DNA from 2 places in the Rhizobium sp. AN68 genome. Region 1 is predicted to be linked to the other one. Evidence: riboswitches for the same ligand, from Rfam matches in the RefSeq annotation. Region 1 holds a riboswitch; the other holds the start of a gene.
What was found. A riboswitch is a leader RNA that binds a small molecule or an ion and turns the genes downstream of it on or off. The one in region 1 is predicted to bind thiamine pyrophosphate.
Positions count from the first base shown of each region.

Region 2: linked by a shared signal. The riboswitch ahead of RBH71_RS05610 (ABC transporter permease) and the one ahead of thiB (thiamine ABC transporter substrate binding subunit) in region 1 are both predicted to bind thiamine pyrophosphate.

Region 1 is NZ_JARWMI010000003.1:2,609,099-2,614,985, forward strand. Features, by position in the region: gene RBH71_RS25705 (thiamine ABC transporter ATP-binding protein) at 1-667, opposite strand, end outside; gene thiP (thiamine/thiamine pyrophosphate ABC transporter permease ThiP) at 664-2,289, opposite strand; gene thiB (thiamine ABC transporter substrate binding subunit) at 2,309-3,322, opposite strand; TPP riboswitch at 3,361-3,471, opposite strand; gene RBH71_RS25720 (VOC family protein) at 3,517-3,909, opposite strand; gene RBH71_RS25725 (ABC-F family ATP-binding cassette domain-containing protein) at 4,001-5,827, opposite strand; gene RBH71_RS25730 (thiamine diphosphokinase) at 5,832-5,887, opposite strand, start outside.
Region 2 is NZ_JARWMI010000002.1:471,881-477,767, forward strand. Features, by position in the region: gene RBH71_RS05600 (alpha-glucosidase) at 1-1,618, shown strand, start outside; gene RBH71_RS05605 (TadE/TadG family type IV pilus assembly protein) at 1,703-2,992, opposite strand; TPP riboswitch at 3,174-3,276, shown strand; gene RBH71_RS05610 (ABC transporter permease) at 3,405-4,190, shown strand; gene RBH71_RS05615 (ABC transporter substrate-binding protein) at 4,187-5,131, shown strand; gene RBH71_RS05620 (hydroxyethylthiazole kinase) at 5,134-5,874, shown strand; gene thiE (thiamine phosphate synthase) at 5,861-5,887, shown strand, end outside.

The sequences.
Region 1 (5,887 bases):
AATCTGTGGTCGAGCCAGCATAGACAACGCGGCCACGATCAAGAAAAACCACCCGCTGCGCCAGCTTTTTTATGTCGTCTGGATGGTGCGTAACAATAATCGCCGTATTTTTTGTTTCGGCATGCAAGTCGAGAAGCAGGGAGGTCATGCCCGCCCGCAGCCCCGGATCTAGCGCCGCGAAAGGCTCGTCCAGCAGCATGACCGGTTTTTTCCGGACCAGCGCACGCGCCAGCGCCGCCCTTTGCCTTTCCCCGCCGGAAAGCGTGCCCGGCAAACGTTTGTCAAAACCCGCAAGACCAACGCGTGCGAGCGCCACGTCGATCCTCTGCCTGTCTTCCGCCCGCATCTTCAGCCCGGGGCTGATGCCGAGCGCGACATTGGTGAAGATATCGAGATGGGCGAAAAGATTATTATCCTGGAAGATCGAGGAGACCGGTCGTTCGGAAGGATCGAGCGCCTTCATGTCCCGCCCGCCGATCAGGACGCGCCCGGAATCGGGCAATTCAAAACCAGCGATGAGATTGAGGAGCGTCGACTTGCCAGAACCGGATGCACCGACGACGGCAGTCATCTGGCCTTGCGGGAATATACAATCGAGATCGAAATCCTGCGTTCCGAGCCGCAGTCTGACCTTGTCCAACCCCACGGCAAATTCGTCACCCGTCATATGCTCGCCCTTGCTGATTGGGATTGCCGTGAAACGCCGCCCGCGGCAAGCAGCAGGCAGACGACGCCAAGGATGAACGCGTATCCGGCGGCATCATTGGTGCGGTAGCTGCCCATATTGCTATAGACCAGCCATGGCAACGTGACGAAATTTTCCGATCCGAACAGGGCGACCGCCCCGAGATCACCGAGCGACAGAGCCATGGCAAAGGAAAACGCCATCAGCAGCGGCCGCCGCAGTACCGGCAGATCGGCGAACCGCAGCCGCGTCAGTCCCTGAAGCCCAAGGCTGGCGGAGAGCCGGGACGTGCGTAAAAAATGGCTGGTGAAGGCTGGCTCCAGCACCCGCATGGCAAGCGGCAACGCCATCAGCATGTTGATGAGCGCCACGAGAACGGGAGCATAAAAACTGACATCTCCAAAGGGCCGCAGCAACAGGAACCACCCGCTTCCCAGCACGACGGGCGGCACCAGCAGCACCAGCGATGACCCCGCCCCGAGCGTGGCGGACAAAAGGCGCAAGGGCTGAGCCGCGTGCCGTCTGGAGCCCACGGCCTGTCGCGCACCGATAATCGCAAAGCAGCAGAGCACGACGAGAGTTGCGGAGAGCGCAGCGATTGCAAGGCTGGTCGCCGCCGCACGCAGGAAGATCGGCGCTGACAAAAGACGCGGCAGATCGGCCCCCAAACCCGAGACGGTTATGGCAACAAGCGGCAGGCCGACCAGCAGAACCGCAAAAATGATTGCCGCTCCGTCCCACAGGCGCGCGCCAACGCGCTTGCCGTCGAAACGGCGAACAGGGCGGCCAAGCGAGGCAATTTCCGCCTCGGGCGATGGCAAAAAGGCAAGAAGGCCGAGCAGAACTGCTGTGACTGCAATCTGCAAAACCGAAAGCGCGATTGCCCTTTGCGGATCGAAATCAAACCGCAGCGCCTGATAGATTGCGACCTCAAGTGTCGTCGCCGCCGGTCCACCGCCCAGCAGAAGCACTAGCGTGAAGCTGGTGGCGCACAGCATGAAGACAAGCCCGGCAATACCGGGAACAAGCCGCGAGACGGCCGGCCACTCGATGAAGCGGAAAACCGAAACCGGCCCCATGCCAAGACTTGCCGCCATCCGCCAATATTCGCCCGGAATCCGCTCCAGCCCGGCCAGCATCAGCCGCACCGCAAGCGGCAGATTGAAAAACACATGGGCGATGAGAATGCCGGAAAGGCCGTAAATACTGAAGGGCTGCTCCGCACCGGCAAAAACAAGGGCAGTATTCAAAACACCCTGCCTGCCCCAGATCGTGATGATGCCGAAGGCGCCGACGATGACCGGCAGCCCCATCGGCACAGCCATCAACCTGATAATCCAAATCCGCCCCGGAAAATCCTGTCTGCGGGAGAGCGCAAGCGCCACCGGCAGGCCGAGAACAATGGAAAGAACAGTGGACAACGTTGCCTGATAGAGCGTGAAGCGCAGGATGCGCAGCGTGTAGGCATCCACGATTCCGGTGGCGGATGTGCCGGCATCGAAAGACAGGAGTGCTGATACAGCAAGCGCCATGAACAGGAAAACGGCGGCAAACGCCGCCGTTCCGCCAATGATCGACCATCTGTAGTCGCGACGCAGCATCATGCGCGGGCGTGCCTCTTGCTCAGTTCATGCTCATGGCCGCAAGCCATTCGTCGATCCAGGCCTTGCGGTTCTTCGCCACCTCTTCCGGGTCCATCAGGAAGGTCTTCTGCGGTACGACGAGTTTGGAAAATGCCTCGGGCAGGGGCGTGGACGTTGCCGCGACCGGCATCATCCAGTTGTTTTCCGGAATGGCATCCTGAAATCCTGATGTGAGCGTGAAAGCGAGGAACTGCTTCGCCAGTTCTTTGTGCGGCGCGTTTTTGAGAAGGCCGGAAACCTCGATCTGGATGTAATGCCCCTCGGAAAAACCCGCGGCCTGATAGCGATCCGTCTTTTCCGAGACCATGTGATAGGCAGGCGACGTGGTGTAGGAGAGCACCATCGGCACCTCACCCTTGGTGAAAAGGCCATAGGATTCCGACCAGCCCGGCGTAACAGTGAGAATGCGCTTCCGGAGCTTCGCCCAGGCTTCCGGTGCCTTGTCGCCGTAAACGGACTTCACCCAGAGCAGCAGGCCAAGCCCCGGCGTGGAGGTGCGCGGGTCCTGAATGGCGATTTTCTGTGAAGGATCGCCGTCCACCAGATCCTTCAGGCTCGTCGGCGGATTTTTTATCGTCTGCGTGTCATAGACAACGGCGAAATGACCGTAGTCGTAAGGGACGAAAATGTCGTCCTTGTAACCGCCCGGCACCTTGGCCGCCGATGCATCGATACCGCTGATATCGAAGAGGCCGGTCTGTTTCGCTTCCGCGACCAGATTGGTGTCGAGACCAACAACGACATCCGCCTTCGACGCCGCCCCTTCAAGCTTCAGGCGGTTGAGCAGCGCCACGCCATCCGCCACACCGACGAAATTGACCGTGCAATCGCACACTTTCTCGAAGGCCTCTTTCACCTTGGGGCCGGGACCCCATTCGGAAACGAAGCTTTCATAGGTGTAGACGGTCAGTTCCTGTCTGTCCTGAGCAGTGGCAAGACCGGGCAGAAACAACGAAACGGCAACGAGGGAATTCAGGAAAAGACGACGGCGCACGGGTATCTCCTCAAAAAACGAAAAGGGAAATAGCCGCTTGCCTTAAGCCGTCTAATCCCTCCGCCGGTATGAACCGGATCAGGTTCTTCGGGTTGGCAAGCCTCTCAGCCTTTTGCACGCAAGCACAAAAGACACCCCGTTAGATCAAGATGATGATGTAGTCCCGCTGTCTCTGATTGGCAAGATGGCTGCCGTCAGGCCTGCTGCACCATGTGCACCAGTTCCCAGACATGGCCGTCGGGATCCTGAAAACTACCGGCATACATGAAACCGTGATCCTGAACCGGTTTCCAGCTGCTGCCACCCGAGGCGAGCGCCGTTTCGATCATCCGGTCGATTTCCTCACGGCTTCCCGCTGTGAGACAGGTCAGGACCTCGGTGCTGCGTGTGGCGTCGGCGATATCGCCATTGATGAAATCGCGAAAACGCTCCTCCTGAAGAAGCATCACGAAGATGTTCTCCTCAACGATCATGCAGAGCGTGCGGTCATCCGAATATTCCGGATTGAAGGTGAAACCGAGAGCCGTGAAGAAGCTTCTCGATGTCTCGATATTCTTGACCGGCAGATTGACGAAGATCATGCGCATTTTCTGAACTCCTCCGAACCCGCACAGGAAACGGCAATTCCGCCTCCCTGTCAAAGGTGGATGAGACCTCAGTCAAGAAATCGCGACCAAGTCACCCTTCAATTTCCTCGCGCAGCATCTCCAACTCCAGCCATTCCTCTTCCATGGCTTCGAGCTTTTCGCGCAGCTTCGTCATTTCCTGCGCCAGCGTATTGAAGGTAGCCGGGTCCTTGGTGAACAGATTGGGATCGGCCATACGCTGCTCACGCTTGGCGATTTCGCCCTGCGCCTTCTCCATTTCCTTTGGAAGGTTTTCGAGCGCAAATTTTTGCTTGAAGGAAAGCTTGCCCTTGGCCTTTGAGGGGTCCTGCGACGCGGAGGCGGAAGGGGCGGTCTTTGCCTTTTCCTGCTTCTCCGCCTTGCGCTTTTCTTCTGCGGCACCCTTGCGTTGCGCCATCATGTCCGAGTAGCCGCCGGCATATTCGATCCAGCGTCCATCCGGCTGGTCCGGATTGGCGGGCGCGATTGTGGAGGTGACGGTACGGTCGAGGAAATCGCGGTCGTGGCTGACGAGAATGACCGTGCCGGAAAAGCCCGCAACGATTTCCTGCAACAGATCGAGCGTTTCGATATCGAGATCGTTGGTCGGCTCGTCAAGGATCAGCAGGTTGGTAGGCCGCGCCAGAATGCGCGCAAGAATAAGACGGGCGCGCTCACCACCGGAGAGGTTGCGGATGGGCGTGCGGGCCTGTTCCGGCTGGAACAGGAAGTCCTTCATGTAACCCGTCACATGTTTCAACTCGCCATTGACCAGCAAATTGTCGCCGCGACCGTCGGTGAGGTAATGAGCGAGCGTATCGTTTGGATTGAGATCTTCACGCTTCTGGTCAAGCGTCGCGATTTCCAGATTGGTGCCGAGCTTTACCGTGCCGCTATCGGGCTGAAGCTGGCCGGTCAGCATCTTCAAAAGCGTTGTCTTGCCGGCACCGTTCGGCCCGACGAGACCGATGCAATCACCGCGATGCACGCGTAGCGAAAACGGCGCGATGATCACGCGCTCGCCGTAAGACTTGGTGATTGCGTCTGCCTCGATGACCAGTTTGCCGGATTCCCGCACCTCCGCAGCCGTCGCCTGCACGCTCCCCTGCGGTCCCTTGTGGCCGCGATAGTCCGCACGCATTGCCTGAAGCTCGCCCACGCGGCGCATGTTGCGCTTGCGTCTCGCGGTCACGCCGTAACGCATCCAGTGTTCTTCACGCTCGATGGCCTTGCCGAGCTTGTGCTGCTCCAGCTCTTCCTCTTCCAGCACCTTGTCGCGCCATTCCTCGAAATACGCAAAACCGCGATTGAGACGACGGGACTGGCCGCGATCCAGCCACACGGTCGAGGTCGAAACCTTTTCCAGAAAACGCCTGTCGTGCGAGATCAGCACCAGCGCGCTACGCGTCTGCTGCAACTCGCCTTCAAGCCATTCGATGGTGGGCAGGTCCAGATGGTTGGTCGGCTCGTCCAGCATCAGAATATCGGGTTCAGGCGCCATGACGCGGGCAAGGGCCGCACGCCGCGCTTCGCCGCCGGACAGGCTATCCGGATGTTCCTGTCCCGTCAGGCCCAGATGCTCGAGAATATAGGTAACGCGATAGGGATCGTCGCCAGGTCCCAGCCCCGCCTCGGCATAGGCCTGCACGGTGTCGTAACCGGCAAAATCCGGCGCCTGCTCCAGATAACGGATGGTGGCGGAGGGGTGACGGAAAACCTCGCCCGACTGCGCCTCGACCAGACCGGCGGCGATCTTCATCAGGGTCGACTTGCCCGAACCGTTGCGTCCGACAAGGCAGATGCGGTCGCCCGGCTCCACCTGAAGATTGGCGCCGTCGAGCAGCGGGGTCACGCCGAAGGTCAGCTTGATGTCATCGAGTTTCAAAATTGGGGGTGCCAAGGCGTCAGGCTCCGGTCAGATCATAATGGCGGGCGAGCACGATGGCTTTTCCGCTTTTCA
Region 2 (5,887 bases), on a different contig from region 1:
CCGCCGCTTTCCGCTCTGGACCTCCGAACCCGGTGTCGGCCGCGACAAGACCGCTGAAATCACCTTCAAGGCTGACGTCAGCGGCAAGGCGGGTGGCGATTATTACAACACCAATTACCCGCAGCCGACCTATCTGTCGTCGCGCAAATATGCGCTGCATGTGGAAACCAGCGCCTATTCGGTCTTCGATTTCCGCAACGAAGATTTCCATGAAGTCGAGATATGGGCGATCCCCGAGAGGATCGAGTTTTTCACCGGCGATCGTTTCACCGATATCGTTTCCGCCCTCTCGCTGCGGTTCGGACGCCAGCCGGAACTGCCGGAGTGGGTCTATGGCGGCGCGATCATCGGGTTAAAGGATGGCGCCAACTCCTTTGCCCGGCTGGAAAAAATCCGCGCTGCCGGAACCAAGGTCTCCGGCCTGTGGTGCGAGGGCTGGGTGGGGCTTCGCCAGACATCATTCGGCGCCCGGCTCTTCTGGGACTGGCAGGCCAATGAGGCGCGTTATCCGCATTTGCGTCAGAAGATCGCGGAGCTTGCCGATCAGGGCATTCGTTTTCTGGGATACGTGAACCCCTATCTCTGCGTCGACGGCCCGCTTTTTCCGGAGGCGGAGGCGGCCGGTTATTTCGCCACCGGCGCGGACGGCAAGACGGCGCTCGTGGATTTCGGCGAGTTCGATTGTGGCGTGGTCGATTTCACCAATCCGGCCGCAGCCGAGTGGTTTGCCGAAGAGATCATCGGCAAGAATATGCTGGATTTCGGCCTTTCCGGCTGGATGGCCGATTTCGGCGAATATCTGCCGATCGACATCACGCTATCGAACGGCATCGACGCCAAGCTGATGCACAATGCCTGGCCGACGCTCTGGGCAGAGGTCAACGCCAAGGCTGTTGAAAGCCGTGGCAAAACCGGCGAAGCGCTGTTCTTCATGCGGGCGGGCTTTACCGGTGTGCAAGCCCACTGCCCGCTGCTGTGGGGCGGCGACCAGTCCGTCGATTTTTCCCGCCATGACGGTCTCGTCACCGTCATATGCGGTGCGCTGTCCTCCGGTCTTCTCGGCAATGCCTATCACCATTCCGATATTGGCGGTTATACCAGCCTGTTCGGCAATGTCAGAACCCCGGAACTCATCATGCGCTGGACGGAGATGGCAGCCTTTACTCCTGTCATGCGAACCCATGAGGGCAATCGCCCGCGCGACAATCTCCAGATCGATCAGGACGAGACCGTTCTTGGCCATTTTGCCCGCATGACGGCAATCTATGTCGCACTCGCCCCCTATCTGAAATCGCTTTCCACTGAAGCGGCCGAAAACGGCCTGCCGGTACAGCGCCCGCTTTTCCTGCATCATGAGAACGACCGGCAGACCTATGCCATTCAGGACAGCTATCTCTATGGGGCCGACATGCTGGTCGCACCAGTGTGGAAGGCGGGGGAGACGCAGCGCACGCTTTACCTTCCGGGCGATGGGGAATGGATGCATCTTTGGAATGGCGCGCGGTATTTTGGCGGGCACGAGATCACCGTGGAGGCTCCGATAGGCCAGCCGGCTGTGTTCTACCGCGCTGAAACGCCCTTTACTGCGTTATTTGAACAGCTTCGCAATATCGCTTGAAGCATCACCTTCCGGCCATTTCAAAAAACGCCGCAAATATTGCGGCGTTCAACCGATGCTCTAACAGGCCTCGCTAAACGGCCATCAGCCCGTCAGGCGTGGTGATGTAATGGCTTTCTTGAACAGCACCGTCATCGCGTCACTGATGCCCTGGGAGGGGCTGACTTCGAAATACAGGCCCGGGGAAGCGCAGCTCTGCATGCGTGAGCCGATTTCCGCCTGAAAGGGCTTGATCCAGCTATTATACCAGTCATTCGTCGGCAGCGGCAGATAGGTGGTATAAAGCACCGCGATACGAAAACCCTTTTCCTTCAGTTTCGTACAGTCTTTGATGTCGATCGGCTCCTGACAGCGGCCTCCCGTCAGTTTTTTCGTACAGGAGGACGGCTTGTAACTGTCGCCCACCCCGTCTGAAACAAAGAAAATAACCTTATCCGGGTTCGCCGAGCTTGCGCCCGTGCCCGAACTGCCGACCTTATCTCCAATCTGGATCAGTGCCCGGTCGAAATCTGTTTGCTGGTCGTTGTTGTATCCCTGATAGGGGATTGACATAAGGTTGATTTCACCAGCTTTTTTCTTTGCTGCGTCCAGATCCGATGTCAGCGAAACGACCTCAAGCAGCTTGGTATCTTCCGCCCGTTCCCCGAAGGTATAGACGGCCATGCGATATTGATTGCTGCTTTTGCGCGTGGACTTTGCCGTGTCCATCAGGCTGGCGGTTGCCTTGGCAACCACGTCGATACGCGTCGTAACCCCGAGTTTCTTGGCCTTGAAGTAATAGCTGTTCGGGTCTGCCACGCCGTCCTTCACGATGTGGCAGGCAAAAGCGCATTTATCGCCAGTGTTCGCAACCAGGGTGGCAACATCCGTGGGTGTCGCGCCCACTCCCATGGAGGGCGTATTATCAAGCAGAAGATAGAAATCGCTGAAGGTTTCCGTTTCGTATTTGGCCGTGGCCGTGCCGGCAACCGAAACGAAATCCTTCCCCAGAAGCCCTGAGAGGGTCGTGCTGACCGACGCCTTGAAGCTGACGGACGACTCGACCACATTGCCGTGCTTGATCACCGAGACATCGACAGAGGTAATGGTGTAGTCCGCGTCGCCGCGCTGATTGCCATCGAAGAATGCCCGGGCTTCTTCATTGCCGACGGGAATGACACCGTCCCCCGACATCTTCTTTGCCGCCTGAACACTTGCGGACATATCGGCGACTGCCGCCAGAGCCGCGGAATCCGCCGCCTGCTGCAGATCGGCTTTGACCGACATGCCGCGCGTAATATCGAGCGCCACACCGGCAGCCCCGCACAGAGGCACCATGAGCAGCGCGGTCAGAATGCCAAAATTTCCAGATTTCTCTCGCCAGAAGTTTTTCAAGTTCGCCCCCAACCAATCTGGGAGCTGAAGCTAATACAGCGGAATTGAAAAGCGGTTTCAATAAATAACTAATTTTTGATAAACTTAATATAATCGACAACTAATATGTTCGCGGCAAATTCGCCAATATTCTCGTTAACTTTCAACGTTGACATTACTTCAAAACCCTCCTAGCAAAACAGTCTCTTCCGAGGGGAGCACCTGACGGTGCTGAGATGGCGATGAGCCGGACCCTTGAACCTGATCCGGGTCATGCCGGCGTAGGAACGGAAACTGTAGCGCGTTTGCGGTACTGCCCTTTCTCTTCTCCGCTTTGCCCGGATCTCCGTGATCGCCACAGCTGGAGACCGAACGATGATGATGAAACATCCTTCCCTTCGTATACGGTACGGCTGCGTCTGAGCCCCGGCCGATGCGTGCCTCCCATGCGCTGAAGGGCGTCGTTCTTATTCTGATTGTCTGGCAGCTGGGCATCTGGCTGCTTGCACCGCCCCGCTACATCCTGCCCTCGCCGGCCGATGTTGCCGCAGCACTCCTGCGCCAGCCAGCCTTCCTGTTCGGACAGGCCATGGTGACATCAGGTGAAATGGCTGTCGGGCTTGCGGCTGGCATTGCCGCCGGCATTCTCGTTGCCTTTACGATTGCCGCCGTCCCGCGTTTTGGCCGCCTCGTCTGGCCCATGGTTCTCGTGTTGCAGGCATTTCCGGTCTTCGTGCTGGCCCCCATTCTCGTACTCTGGTTCGGTTTCGGCATGGCCTCGAAAGTTGTCATGACGGCGATCATCATCTTTTTCCCCGTCGCTTCAGCCTTCACCGACGGCCTCAATCGCACGGATCGGACAATCCTCGATGCCGCCTCGCTGACAGAGGCGAGCCACTGGCAAATCCTCACCCGGCTGCGTGTGCCGCTGGCGCTTCCCTCACTCATTTCCGGGCTGAGGGTCGCAGCTCCGCTCGCCCCGCTCGGCGCGGTCATTGGCGAATGGGTGGGCGCCTCCGCCGGGCTCGGTTTTGTCATGATCCAGTCCAATGCCCGCATGCAGACCGACACAATGTTCGCCGCCATGACCATTCTCGCCCTCATGGCGGTGCTGCTGCGGCTTGTCGTCGACCGGGCAACGGCCAACCTCGCCCCCTGGGCCAAAGAAACAGACCATCTCATTCCTTTCAAACATTTGCGGAGACTTTCGGCACCATGAAACGAACTCTTCTTTCCCTCGTCGTCGCGGCAGCAAGCGTGCTTTCGCCTGTGCAATCGCAGGCGGCCGACAAGCTTACCGTGTTGCTGGAATGGTTCGTGAACCCGGACCATGCCCCGATGGTGATTGCCAAGGAACGCGGCCTTTTCGCCGATGCAGGGCTGGAGGTCGAGTTGATCCCGCCCGCAGACCCATCCGCCGTACCGCGTCTGGTCTCGGCAAAGCAGGCCGATATCGGTGTACACTACCAGCCGAACCTCTATCTCGACCACGATGCAGGGCTGCCGCTCGTCCGTTTCGGCACGCTGGTCGAAACGCCGCTGAACACCGTCACCGTTCTGGCCGACGGGCCGATCAAGAGCCTGAAGGACCTGAAAGGCAAGAAGGTCGGCTTCTCGGTTTCCGGTTTCGAGGATGCGATGCTGAAGCGCATGCTGGAGAAGGAGGGACTGACAAAGGACGATGTTGAACTGGTCAACGTCAATTTCTCACTCTCGCCATCCCTGATCGCCGGCAAGGTCGATGCCACGCTTGGCGGCTTCCGTAATTTCGAACTGACGCAGATGAAGCTTGAAGGCCACGAAGGCCGCTCGTTCTTCCCCGAGGAACATGGCGTGCCCGCCTATGACGAGCTCATCTTCGTCACCCATCGTGATCTCGTGAAAGATAGCCGCCTGCCGCGTTTTCTCTCGGCCGTTGAGCAGGCTGCTATTTTCATCACCAACCACCCGCAAGAATCCTGGCAGCTTTTCATCAAGGCCTATCCGAACCTTGACGACGGGCTGAACAAGCAGGCGTTTTTCGATACGCTGCCGCGTTTCGCCAAACGTCCAGCCGCACTCGATCGCACCCGCTACACACGCTTCGGCACCTTCATGCAGGACATGCAACTGATCAAGCGGGCGCCGGCGGCGGAAGACATTGCCGTGGAGTTGCAATAACCATGGCAAACAGTTTTCCGACTGCGGCGAAGGCCGCAGAGATCCTCGAAAGGGTAAGGCAGACGCGCCCGCGCGTGCATTGCCTGATGAACACCGTGGTACAGAAATTCACCGCGGACGGCATTACCGTTGTCGGCGGCATACCCTCGATGACAACCTCACTCGAAGAAATCGGTGCTTTCGTCACGAAAGCCGATGCGGTAACGATCAATCTCGGCACGCTCGACGCCGACCGGCGAAAAGTCATTCGATTTGCCGTCGAGATCGCCCGCGCGGCTGGCAAGCCGTGGATTCTGGACCCCGTGCATTGCGACTATTCGCCATCGCGACTGGCGTTCGCGCGTGACCTGATCTCGCTTGGACCCACCATCGTGCGCGGCAACAGCGCTGAGATGAGCCTGATCGGTGCTGTTCCGAACGCCATCAGGATAGAGACCGGACCTGTCGATAACCTGCGCGACGCCACAAGGAGTGTCAGAATCGTCAACGGTCACCCGTGGATGGCGAAGGTGACAGGCACGGGTTGCCTATCGGGTGGGGTCATCGCCGCCTTCATGGCGGTGGAAAAAGACGCACTGACGGCCGCCGCCGCCGCCCTCGCCATCACGGGTGTCGCAGCCGAACTGGCAGCGAAAAACGCCAAAGGCCCCGGCACATTCGAGCCGGCATTTCTCGATGTGCTTTCAGAAATTTCCGGCGAAGACATAATAAACGATGCGAGGATTGAGCATGAACAAGGTTGATTACCGTCTCAAC